Regions from separate parts of the Pseudomonas sp. 15C genome, predicted to be linked through region 2. Evidence: predicted binding sites of a transcription regulator. Region 2 holds the regulator's gene; each other region holds the start of a gene.
What was found. Region 2 encodes FliA, which starts transcription of late flagellar genes. Its sites were predicted from a motif close to CTAAAGTTTNNNNNNNNNNNGCCGNTAA; they were not measured.

Region 1 (4,001 bases), on a different contig from region 2:
TGGATTGGCTGCCGGCGTGGCTGGTGCTGCGGACCATCGTCGGCCTCGGCATGATGTGCCAATACATGGTGATCGAGAGCTGGCTCAACGAGCAGGCCGACGCCAATCAACGTGGTCTGGTGTTCAGCGGTTACATGATCGCTTCGTATCTGGGCCTGGTGCTCGGTCAGTTGATTCTGGTCATGCACCCGGGCCTCGGTCTGGAACTGCTGATGCTGGTCGCGCTGTGCTTTGCGCTGTGTCTGGTGCCTGTGGCGTTGACCCGGCGGATTCACCCGGCGCCTCTGCATCCGGCGCCGATGGAGCCACGCTTCTTTATCAAGCGCGTGCCGCAATCGTTGAGCACGGTGCTTGGCGCTGGTTTGATCATCGGTTCGTTTTACGGTCTGGCGCCGTTGTATGCCTCGCAGCAAGGGCTGTCGACCGAGCAGGTCGGTCTGTTCATGGGTAGCTGCATCTTTGCCGGTTTGCTGGTGCAGTGGCCGCTCGGCTGGTTGTCCGATCGCTACGACCGGGCGCTGTTGATCCGCTGCTTCGCCGGGTTTCTGGCAGTGGCGGCTCTACCGTTGGCGGTGTTGCCGCAGGTACCGCTGGAAGTGCTGTTTGTGGTGGGCTTCCTCTGTTCGCTGGTGCAATTCTGCCTGTATCCGTTGGCCGTGGCGTTTTCCAACGACCATGTCGAGGGTGATCGACGGGTGTCGCTGACGGCGATGCTGCTGGTGACCTACGGTGTGGGCGCGAGCATCGGGCCGCTGCTGGCCGGCGTGCTGATGAAGTTTCTCGGCAGCCAGAGTCTGTATGCGTTCTTCAGCTTTTTTGCGCTGGTACTGGTGTGGCGGATTCGGCCGAAAGCGGTGACCAATCTGCATCAGGTCGATGATGCGCCGCTGCATCACGTCGCCATGCCCGACAGCATGTCGAGTTCGCCACTGGTGGCGGCGCTCGACCCACGGGTCGACGAGCAAGTGGTGCAAGAGCAGATGGTCCAGGATCCGGCGCCGTCCAATCCAGAGCCAGAACCCGAGCCAGCCGAACCGCAGCCAGCCACAGCCGAAGATGATGTGAGCAGCGCAGATGACAAGCCTGCGCCGGATATCAGTGGCGCGCGGCCCTGAATCGAAGATAAGCACTCGCGCATGAAAAAGGGCAGTCCTGTGAGGGACTGCCCTTTTTATGGGTCGCTACGGCTCAGAGATCGTCTTTGTCAAACCGCCGCGCTTCACGTTGAAGCTGATAAACGAAACGTTCGACGTTGCGCGCGGCCGGGCCGCTGATGTTGTGAAAGCGCAGGCCGGCGAAGGTGATATTGAGCTTTTCTTCGAAGTGCAGGTAGCGCAGTTCGACGGCGATCGGCTGGTTGCCGAACAGCGGCGGGGCGATCAGGCGGTCGTAGACCTGGCCCAGTTGCAGACGATCGGTGATGTCGCCTTCGAAACGAAACTTGCAACCGGTCGCGGAAATATCCAGCAGCTTGCCATGGATCGGCGACTTGAGCTTTTCGCCACCCAGTTCAACGCTGACCAGATCGGTCAGTTTCAGCGCGGCACGGAAGGCGTTGCGGCGCTGGTGGTAAACCACTTCGGTCGGCAGCTCGCCGGTATAGAAGCGATCGCCGTCGGATTCTTCGATATTCAGCGTGCCGTTGCATTCCCAGGCGATGCGTACGCCGTCATGAAAACCTTCAACCTTGAACGGCTCGCCGGCGAGCAGGAAGCGTTCGCCATCGCGCGGGATCATTTCGTCCAGAGCGATCGAGGCGCTGTCGCGGTCGACTTTGATCAGGTAGCTCTGGAAGCGTTGGCTGCGCTCGTGGAAGGTGATGATCAGCGGATCGTGGCTGTCCTGCAGCTGGCGCAGGTTGCTGGAGATTTCCAGTGGCGTGGTGAGCACCTTAGGGGGCTGCGGAGCATCATCCGCGCTGAGGGCGTTGGACACGGTTTATCAATCTCCAGACAAAATATGACGACTAGCCAGCATTTTGCCAGCATGTTCCGCGGGTTGATAGAGCTGGCGCATCAACGGCTCATGCCTGGCTGAGCGGACGCGGTTTGGCGGGCTTGGCAAAGGTGCCGCTGGCGTCGTACAACGCTGGCGGTTCGCCCCCGGTGAGGATTTTCAGCTGATTGGCCGTGGTGGCCTGCTGAATGCGGATCGACTGGCCATTCTTGACGTTGGCTGCCTGGCATTGGGCAATCAGGTCGGTCAGGGCGTCGCCCTGACGCAACAACTGCTCGCCAACGCTCGATTGCGCGGCCAGTTGTTGCAGGCCGTTGCGATCGGTCGGCAGATTGAGGCTGGCGAGAATTTCGCTGCGCTTGCGGCCATGCTGTTCCAGCAGAATGATCAACGCCTGCTTGCGCGCCAGAATTTCTTCCAGCAGGGGCATGTCACGACCGTGCAACGCGAGGGATTCGGTTTGCAGCAACTCCAGCAGTTCTTGCGCTGGAGCAAAGTCGTCGTCGATCAGTTGCAATAAAGTAGTGTCGTGCATGGCTGGCCTTGGGGTTTAAGCGTCCAAAAGCCTGGCGCCGGCAAAAGCCTAGCGCTGGGCTTCGAAGTTGAGCAGTTTGCTGGCTACACGGTTGCTGTCGACTTTATAGCTGCCATCGGCAATCGCGGCTTTCAACTCGGCCACACGGGCTTTGTCGACAGCAGGCTGATCGCGCAGCTTGTCAGTGACCTTCTGCAACTGTTGAGCCTCATTGCTGAGGTGTACCGATTCCCCGCTTTTGGCGGCATTGGCCTGTTCGGCCTGGGTATTCAGCGGCGCGGAGGGGCTGTTTTCAGCGCTTTCCTTGGCGTTGCTGGTACGTGTGCTGCCTGTCAGTGACGAGGAACTGTTCAAACGGCTGAAATCGATGACCATGATAAAAACCTCTGGGAATTTGGACGCTTGCCATGTTTTCGGCTATCCCATGAAAAACTTTAGGCACATTTTTCCAATGCGCCTGGCTGCATCGCGGCTTGTCCTGCTGCGACACAGTTTAGGGAAGCGGCGAGGTCGGCGCCAGTTTTCTCACAGGGCGTTCACATGGCCACTTCCACTTGTCCCGGCGCGGTGACCTGCGCCTTGATCACCCGTTGTGAATTGAGGTTTTTTACCCGGATCTGTTCTTTCAGGCCGCCGTTGGCCAGGGCTTCGCCCGGCATGCGCACGGCCAATGTCCCGCTGCGTGCGGTGATGATGACCTGATCGCCCTTGCGAATGACTTCCGCCTGCTCCAGATGAACCTGGGTGATGACCTGATCGGCGACCGTTGGTCGGGTCAATTTCTGCCCGATCGCTTCGTCTACCGAAGTCAGAAAGCCCTGATTGATCTGGCTGACGTCGCGCTCGCGCAAGGTCACGTCCTGCGGCTCGATAATGCCGGCGCGTTTGAGCGCACGCGTGGTCGTCACAATCTCGCGAAACAGCCGGACTTGAGCGGGTACGAACACCGTCCAGGGCGATGTACCCTCGCAGCGAACCTTCACCGTAACCCGACCCAAAGGACGTGCCGGACTCTCCAGCGTCGCTGTCAATTCCTTGTCGCACATCGGCATGCGCATGCGCGGGTCGAGCTGGTTGACTTCGATTTCATAACGGCCTTCGGTTTGACTGCTCGTCAGATAGTCTTCTACGGTGAACTCAAGAAAGCCCTGAGTGACGCCGATAAGCATGTCAGGCAAGGTAACCGCATCAGCATGGGCAGGACTGCCAAAGAACAAGCAGCAAATGGCGCACGCGCTGGCAAGCGCTCTGCGAAGAGGCGCTGTCAGGTGTCGGGAAAATGTCGTTTGAATGTTCATACGGGTTAAAAAGCAAGCGCCGTGCCGTTTAGCAATGAATGTGCGTCGCAACAACACTTGGCGTTGATGTAGGAGTCTGGGCATGGCGGGTGTAATGGATTCGGTGAACCAGCGCACGCAACTGGTAGGGCAGAATCGCCTGGAGCTGTTGTTGTTCCGTCTCGACGGTCAGCAGCTCTATGGCATCAACGTGTTCAAGGTACGGGAAGTGT
Region 2 (4,001 bases):
AGCGCGGCCAGCAGTTCCGGCGTGGCGGCGGTGATCGGTGCACGCTCGCGGACTTCGCTGAACATGCTGTTCACCGCGTCCAGTGCTTCGAGCACGACGTCCATCAGTTCTGCATCAACGCGACGCTCACCCTTACGGAGGATGTCGAACACGTTTTCGGCGATGTGACAGCACTCCACCAGCTCATTGAGCTGAAGGAAGCCGGCGCCCCCTTTTACAGTGTGGAAACCGCGAAAAATTGCGTTGAGCAGGTCTGCGTCATCCGGGCGGCTTTCCAGCTCGACCAGTTGTTCGGACAGTTGCTCAAGAATCTCGCCGGCCTCAACCAGGAAATCCTGAAGGATCTCTTCATCGGCGCCGAAGCTCATTAATGGGGTGCTCCTACAGGTCTAAAAACCCAAAAAACCCGAAATTCCGAAAATCTAGAATCCAAGGCTGGATAACAAATCGTCCACATCGTCCTGACCGGACACAACGTCTTCTCGTTTATCGGCATGAATCTGCGGACCTTCACCCTGCGAGAGATGTTTTTGTGGATCTTTTTCGGCAAGCATCGCGGCACGGTCATGTTCGATGCCCGCAAAGCGGTCGACCTGACTGGCCATGAGGACGAGTTTGAGCAGATTGCTTTCGACTTCGGTGACCAGTTGGGTCACGCGCTTGATCACCTGACCGGTGAGGTCCTGGTAATCCTGGGCCAGCAGGATGTCGTTGAGATTGCTCGACACCGCACGGTTGTCCGTGCTGCTGCGTGACAGAAAACCGTCGACCCGGCGCGCCAGCTCGCGGAACTCTTCAGCCCCGACCTCGCGACGCATGAAGCGACCCCAATCGGCGCTCAACGTCTGGGCTTCATCGGCCAGACTGTTGACCACCGGCGTGGCGCTTTCCACCAGATCCATGGTGCGGTTGGCCGCGGCTTCCGTCAGCTTGACTACATAGCCCAGGCGTTCGGTGGCGTCGGTGATTTGCGACACTTCCTCGGCCTGCGGCATGTGCGGATCGATCTGGAAATTGACGATCGCACTGTGCAGTTCACGCGTGAGCTTGCCCACTTCCTGATACAGGCCACGGTCACGGGTCTGATTGAGCTCATGGATCAGTTGCACCGCGTCGCCGAACCTGCCTTTTTCAAGGCTCTCGACCAGTTCGACCGCGTGTTTTTTCAGGGTCGATTCAAAATCGCCCTGTGAAGATTCGTTATGCTCCATAGCTCCCCCGCGCGTTCTCAGCCGATGCGTTCGAAAATCTTCTCGATTTTGTCTTTCAACGCCTGAGCCGTGAAAGGTTTGACCACGTAGCCATTCACACCGGCCTGAGCGGCTTCGATGATCTGCTCACGCTTGGCTTCAGCGGTCACCATCAACACTGGCAGGTGCTTGAGTTTTTCATCGGCGCGCACATGGCGCAGCAGGTCGATACCGGTCATGCCCGGCATGTTCCAGTCCGTTACCAGAAAGTCGATGCTGCCGCTGTTGAGTACCGGGATGGCGGTGGTGCCATCGTCGGCCTCGACGGTGTTGGTGAACCCAAGATCGCGCAGCAGGTTCTTGATGATCCGCCGCATCGTTGAGAAGTCATCAACGATGAGGATTTTCATGTCTTTGTTCAATTCGACCTCCAAGCAGTCTTAAACGCGCCCAGCACCTGGACGCGCCACTTCAATCAATTGGCGCAGCACTTAAAGTTTGTCTGGAGCACAACGGATCGAGACCGGCGCCGCTCATCACCGCACCAGCCTCGTTTCGCAGTGTCCCCACACTGCCTTCAGCGCGCTCGCCACTCCCCCAAACGCCCCCGCAAACGGGCCGCGCACTGGCTGTGTAACTGGCTGACCCGCGATTCACTGACGCCAAGGACTTCACCGATCTCCTTGAGGTTCAGCTCTTCGTCGTAGTACAGCGCCAACACCAGTCGCTCACGCTCCGGCAAATTGGCAATCGCGTCCGCCAGCGCCGTCTGGAAGCGTTCATCTTCCAGATCGCGTGACGGCTCCATATGAGCACTGGCGCCATCCTCGTGCAGCCCTTCGTGTTCGCCGTCCTGCAAGAGGTCGTCGAAACTGAACAGGCGGCTGCCCAAAGTGTCATTCAGAATCCCGTAATAATCGTCGAGACTCAATTGGAGTTCGGCCGCAACCTCGTGATCTTTAGCGTCACGGCCGGTTTTAGCTTCAATCGAGCGAATTGCGTCGCTGACCATCCGGGTATTGCGGTGGACCGAGCGTGGCGCCCAATCCCCTTTGCGCACTTCATCGAGCATCGCGCCGCGGATTCGAATGCCCGCGTACGTTTCGAAACTGGCGCCCTTGCTGGCGTCGTATTTGGTCGACACTTCGAGCAGGCCGATCATACCGGCCTGGATCAGGTCTTCGACCTGCACACTGGCTGGCAAACGTGCCAGCAAGTGATAGGCAATGCGCTTGACCAGTGGCGCGTAACGCTCGATCAACTCGTACTGCGCGTCACGCGCCGACTTCTTGTAAAGATTCATGCCACTGGCGGTCATATCACAGGCCCTGCGGTTTGCTGCACGAGACGCTCGACGAAAAACTCCAGATGGCCGCGCGGGTTGGCCGGCAACGGCCACGTGTCGACCTTCTGCGCGATGGCCTTGAAGGCCAGGGCGCACTTGGAGCGTGGAAAGGCTTCGTAGACGGCGCGTTGTTTCTGCACGGCCTTGCGCACGCTTTCGTCATACGGGACGGCGCCGACGTATTGTAGGGCGACGTCAAGGAAACGGTCCGTGACCTTGGTCAACTTGGCGAACAGGTTGCGCCCTTCCTGCGGGCTCTGCGCCATGTTGGCGAGGACGCGGAAGCGGTTCATGCCGTAATCGCGGTTGAGCAGTTTGATCAGTGCGTAGGCGTCGGTGATCGAGGTCGGCTCGTCACACACCACCAGCAACACTTCCTGCGCGGCGCGGACGAAACTGACTACCGAGTCACCAATGCCCGCAGCGGTGTCGATCACCAGCACGTCGAGATTGTCGCCGATGTCGCTGAACGCCTGAATCAGGCCGGCGTGCTGCGCCGGGCTCAGGTGGACCATGCTCTGCGTGCCGGACGCCGCCGGCACGATGCGAATCCCGCCCGGGCCCTGCAACAGCACGTCGCGCAGTTCACAGCGGCCTTCGATCACGTCGGCCAGCGTGCGTTTGGGGGTCAGCCCCAGCAGAACGTCGACGTTCGCCAGACCGAGGTCGGCGTCCAGCAGCATGACCCGACGGCCAAGCTCTGCCAGCGCCAGCGACAAGTTCACTGACACGTTAGTCTTGCCGACGCCACCTTTGCCGCCGGTCACCGCGATCACCTGTACGGGATGCATGCTGCCCATGTTATTTCTTTACCTTGTCTTGCATAGACGGAGGCCACATTACTGGCTGCGCGTTCCGGATCGGAACAATGCGTGGCAGACCATCGATGTAGGTACAAAAACTGTTCATGATTACCTCAGCCAACCTGCTTGGTCGGGCTGTGATAGATATCAGCGAACATGTCAGCCATGGCTTCTTCGCTGGGTTCTTCCTGCATTTGCACGCTGACGGCGCGGCTGACCAGTTGATGACGGCGCGGCAGATGCAGATCATCCGGAATCCGTGGGCCATCGGTCAGGTACGCGACCGGCAATTCATGACTGATCGCCAGGCTCAACACTTCACCAAGACTGGCTGTTTCATCCAGTTTAGTCAGAATGCAGCCGGCCAGCCCGCAACGCTTGTAACTATGATAAGCGGCGGTTAGAACCTGTTTCTGGCTGGTGGTTGCCAGGACCAGATAATTTTTTGAGCGAATGCCCCGCCCGGCCAGGCTTTCCAGCTGCATGCGCAGCGCCGGATCGCTGGCCTGCAGGCCGGCGGTATCGATCAGCACCACGCGCTTGCGCAGCAGCGGATCGAGCGCCTGTACCAGCGACTGGCCCGGATCGACGTGGGTCACCGGCACATTGAGAATGCGGCCCAGGGTCTTGAGTTGTTCCTGCGCACCGATGCGGAAGCTGTCC
Region 3 (4,001 bases), on a different contig from region 2:
TGACGAACTCGAAGCCCAGCGCAATCAACAACGCCACACCGAGCAGCAGAAACGGCGTCCAGGTAGTGACCACCGTGCCGAGTTCGTGCATGTCGTGCATCAGGCTGTAGGCGGTGAACAGCATGCCCATCGCCAGTACCGCGAAAAAGATCACATAGGTGAACGGGCCGGGTTTCTTGTCCAGCGCGGGCCTGCCGCTGGCGGCAGGGGCGGGGCTGGCGGTCAGGGAGGGAGTAGCCATGAGCGGACAATCCTGAGCGAGGGAAGGAATGTCGCCCATGATCGTTGCAGAATGTTACAGAGAGACTGCGGCAGATCAGTGTTTGCCTGATTAGTCTGACCATTGATCTTGAGAACGCCGAAGTCCCCTGTGGGAGCTGGCTTGCCAGCGATAGCGTCAGGTCAGTCAACATCCAGGTTGAATGTCAGTCCGCCATCGCTGGCAAGCCAGCTCCCACAGGGGAACGGTGGCATATGTGGTCAATAGTCCCCACGCTTGCGAAACGCCCAGCGCCCGGCGATCACGGTGAATGTCGCCACCAGCGCGACCAGTACCCAGAACCCGTGCGGGTCCTGCGACAACGGCACGCCGCCGACATTCATGCCGAAGAAACCGGCGATGATGTTGATCGGCAGCGCCAGTACCGTCACCACGGTCAGGGTAAACAGCGTGCGGTTGCTCTGTTCGTTGAGGTTGGCGGCGATCTCTTCCTGAAGCAATTTGATTCGCTCACCGAGGGCGGTGAGGTCGTTGATGATCAGCGCGAACTCCTCGGTAGACTTGCGCAACTCCTTCACGTCCTCCTTCTGCAACCACGGCGGCGGACGGTTGAGCAGGCGCAGCAGCGAACCCGGTTCCAGCGCCAGCAAGCGTTGCAGGCGCACCAGCACGCGGCGGTTGGCGCCGAGTTCGGCACGGTTGGTCGACAACCGCGAGGAGAGCAATTCGTCCTCGATCTGATCGACGCTCAGGCTGGTTTTGCGCACGATCTGCGTCAGCACCTCGCCCTGATCGCGCAGCAGATGCACGAGCAATTCCGACGGCGACCGAAAGCGCTCGCCGGCCTTCACCGACGAGCGCAATTTGTCCACCGAGTGCAACGGTTGCAGGCGAGCGCTGACGATCAGTTTGCTGCGCACACAAACCCACAGCGTCGATACGTCCGAGGAGACCATGCTGCTGAGGTTGAACACCACATCGTTGACCACCGCCAGCAATGCCGAGTCGACATGCTCGATGCGCGTCGAACGCGAGCCCTCATGCAGCGCTTCGAAAAATTCTTCCGGCAATTGCAGATGACTTTTCATCCAGCGCTCGCACGCTGCGTGGGCCAGGTTCAAGTGCAGCCAGAGGAATTCGCCGCTGTCGCTGTCGTCCTGCAAACAGCGCAAAGCCGTTGCTGAATCGACTTCGCGCCCGCGTTCGCCGGGCAGAAAACGAAAGCCATAGAGCAAACCGAACAGGTCTGGATCGCGATGGCTGATATCGAGGCTGTGGTTCATGGCGGCTCGCTGCGAGGAGGGCGGCTGATGCGGGTTTTACAGGTTCACCTGAGCGGCATCATCGCAATGTCACATGACCGTTATGTGACAGTAAAACGGCGTCAAATCAATGCCTTACCGGCTGTCGGAAGTTTCTCAAGAAGGGCTCTGGCACGCCGATCTCAGCTGAGTTAGGTTGCGCGCCATTGGCTTTGAGCCGAGGTTCGCCGACAGGGAGGTCCGGCCATTTTTCACGCTCGTTCCGGGCGTGCTCCACCCCTGTCGTGAGTATCTTCGATGCTGCAAAAATCCCTGAGAGCGCAAATGCTCGCCCTGTTGAGTGGCAGTCTGCTGGCGGTGCTGTTGATCGCGCTGGCCTGCTTCCATTTCCTGTCCAATGGCGTACAGAGTTACAGCCAGTTGCTCGCCGGGCCGTTGCACACCTCGCAACTGATCGACGAAGCCAACCTGCAATTCAAAGTGCAGGTGCAGGAATGGAAAAACGTCTTGCTGCGCGGCAAGCAGCCGGCGGATCTGGCCAAGTACTGGGGCCAGTTCGAAGAGCGTCAGCGCGACGTGCAGAAAATCCTCGGTGAACTGGCCAGCCAGAGCGGCATCGAGCCGAGCCTGAAATCCCGCATCGAACGCCTGCGTGACGAACACCGCCAACTCGGCGCGGCCTATCAGAAGGGCCGCGATGCGTATGTCGCTGCCGGCGGTGATCCGGCGGCGGGCGACGCAGCAGTCAAAGGTGTCGACCGTGCGACCAGCGATCAAATGAGCGAACTGGTGGCTGAACTGCGCCAGCAGGGCAGCGAGCAGTCGGCGTTGATCAGTGCCGGCGCCGATCGCACTGTGTGGATCGGCTTGCTGGTGATGCTGGCGTCGGGGCTGTTGATCGGCCTGCTGAGCCTGTGGCTGGTCAACCGCAACCTGGTCGAGCCGATCCGCAAACTCATCGACTATGTGAGCCAACTGAGTCGCGGCCAACTCGCCGCGCGCGTGACCAACGAGCGGCAGGACGAGCTGGGCAATCTCGCCACCGCGGCGAACACCTTGCGCGATTTCCTCGCCGATACCTTCACCCGTTTGCAGCGCAGTGCCAGCGATCTGGACAGCGCCAGCGGTGAGCTGAACGCCATCGCCACAACCATGGCCGGCGGCACCAACGAGCAATTCAACCGCACCGATCAAGTGGCCACGGCAATGAACGAAATGTCCGCCACCGCCCAGGAAGTCGCGCGCCACGCCGCTGATGCCGCGCGCGCTGCTGACGATGCCGATCAGTCGGCGCAACAGGGCGAGAAGGTCATGCAGACCACCATCCATTCGATCACCCAGATGCGCGGCGAAATTGCCAACACCGCCACCGTGATCCGCCGTCTTGAAGCCGATAGCGGGCGCATCGGCAAGGTATTGGAAGTGATTCGCGGCATCGCCGAACAGACCAACCTGCTCGCGCTCAACGCCGCCATCGAAGCGGCACGCGCCGGTGAGGCCGGGCGTGGATTTGCCGTAGTCGCCGACGAAGTGCGCAACCTCGCGCAGCGCACCGCCGAGTCGATCATCGAGATCAACCAGATCATCCAGAGTGTGCAGACCGGCGCGGTAGACGCTGCGCATGCCATCGACAACGGCCAGGCGCGCAGCGATGAAAGCGTCGAGCAAGTGACCCAGGCTGGCGCGATGCTCGAGCGGATCACTCATGCAGTGGAAGCGATTCGCGACATGAACCGGCAGATTGCTACCGCGGCTGAGGAGCAGACTTCGGTGGCCGAAGACATCTCGCGCAACCTCACCGAGATCACCGCGATTGCCAGCACCAACCTGGATAATGTGCAGCGCACCGAGAGTGCCAGCCAGAATCTGCATGGTTTGTCGGGGCAGTTGAATGAAGTGACGGCGCGGTTGAGTGCTTGATTGGTTTGGGGCGTGGTACGTCAGTTTTTTCGGCGTGATGGCTTGGCCCTCACCCTCACCCTAGCCCTCTCCCACGGGAGAGGGGACTGACCGCGGTGTGTGTTGGACATACGCCGACCTAAGATATCGAGTCGAACTCAGGTTTGAGCGGCCCGCAAATCGGCTCCCTCTCCTGGGGGAGAGGGCTGGGGTGAGGAGGAATCGATTTCCCAGTCACCCCAAACCTCACGTCAAACCCCAGCCACAAAAAAGCCGCACGATCGTTAAATCGTGCGGCTCTTTACCAGCGCTCTATCAAGTATCTTGCTTGTTGCTCAACACCTTGCCGGTAGTTGCATCAAAGTCCACATCGAACTCTTTGCCGTCAGCGGTCTTGAGTTCAACTTCATACTCATAACCGTTGAAGTGGTTATCCAGGTCGGTGTCAGTAATGGTCGCACCCGGATGCAGTTTCAGCGCTTCGGCGTTCATCGATTCCAGCGACTTGATCTTGCCGTCTTTCACCAGTTGCGGGATCTGGTCGATGCGTACGTCGGCCTGAGCCAGGCCAGCGGTAAGGGTCAGGGCAGCGGCGGTAAACAGGGCAGTCAAAGTTTTCA

Region 1: the regulator FliA is predicted to act here: its motif matches at 2,902-2,929, upstream of flgM (flagellar biosynthesis anti-sigma factor FlgM).
Region 3: the regulator FliA is predicted to act here: its motif matches at 1,638-1,665, upstream of ACYYKW_RS08665 (methyl-accepting chemotaxis protein).

What each region holds. Positions count from the first base shown of each region.
Region 1 covers NZ_JBUDGD010000080.1:5,209-9,209, reverse strand. Annotated here, with positions in the region: gene ACYYKW_RS24760 (MFS transporter) at 1-1,115, shown strand, start outside; gene ACYYKW_RS24755 (flagellar brake protein) at 1,189-1,935, opposite strand; gene ACYYKW_RS24750 (flagella synthesis protein FlgN) at 2,024-2,491, opposite strand; gene flgM (flagellar biosynthesis anti-sigma factor FlgM) at 2,540-2,866, opposite strand; gene flgA (flagellar basal body P-ring formation chaperone FlgA) at 3,028-3,789, opposite strand; gene ACYYKW_RS24735 (chemotaxis protein CheV) at 3,872-4,001, shown strand, end outside.
Region 2 covers NZ_JBUDGD010000023.1:50,159-54,159, reverse strand. Annotated here, with positions in the region: gene ACYYKW_RS14080 (chemotaxis protein CheA) at 1-368, opposite strand, end outside; gene ACYYKW_RS14075 (protein phosphatase CheZ) at 423-1,211, opposite strand; gene ACYYKW_RS14070 (chemotaxis response regulator CheY) at 1,229-1,600, opposite strand; gene fliA (RNA polymerase sigma factor FliA) at 1,768-2,508, opposite strand; gene fleN (flagellar synthesis regulator FleN) at 2,505-3,335, opposite strand; gene flhF (flagellar biosynthesis protein FlhF) at 3,452-4,001, opposite strand, start outside.
Region 3 covers NZ_JBUDGD010000011.1:62,661-66,661, forward strand. Annotated here, with positions in the region: gene ACYYKW_RS08655 (inorganic phosphate transporter) at 1-241, opposite strand, end outside; gene ACYYKW_RS08660 (transporter) at 481-1,503, opposite strand; gene ACYYKW_RS08665 (methyl-accepting chemotaxis protein) at 1,780-3,402, shown strand; gene ACYYKW_RS08670 (PepSY domain-containing protein) at 3,697-4,001, opposite strand, start outside.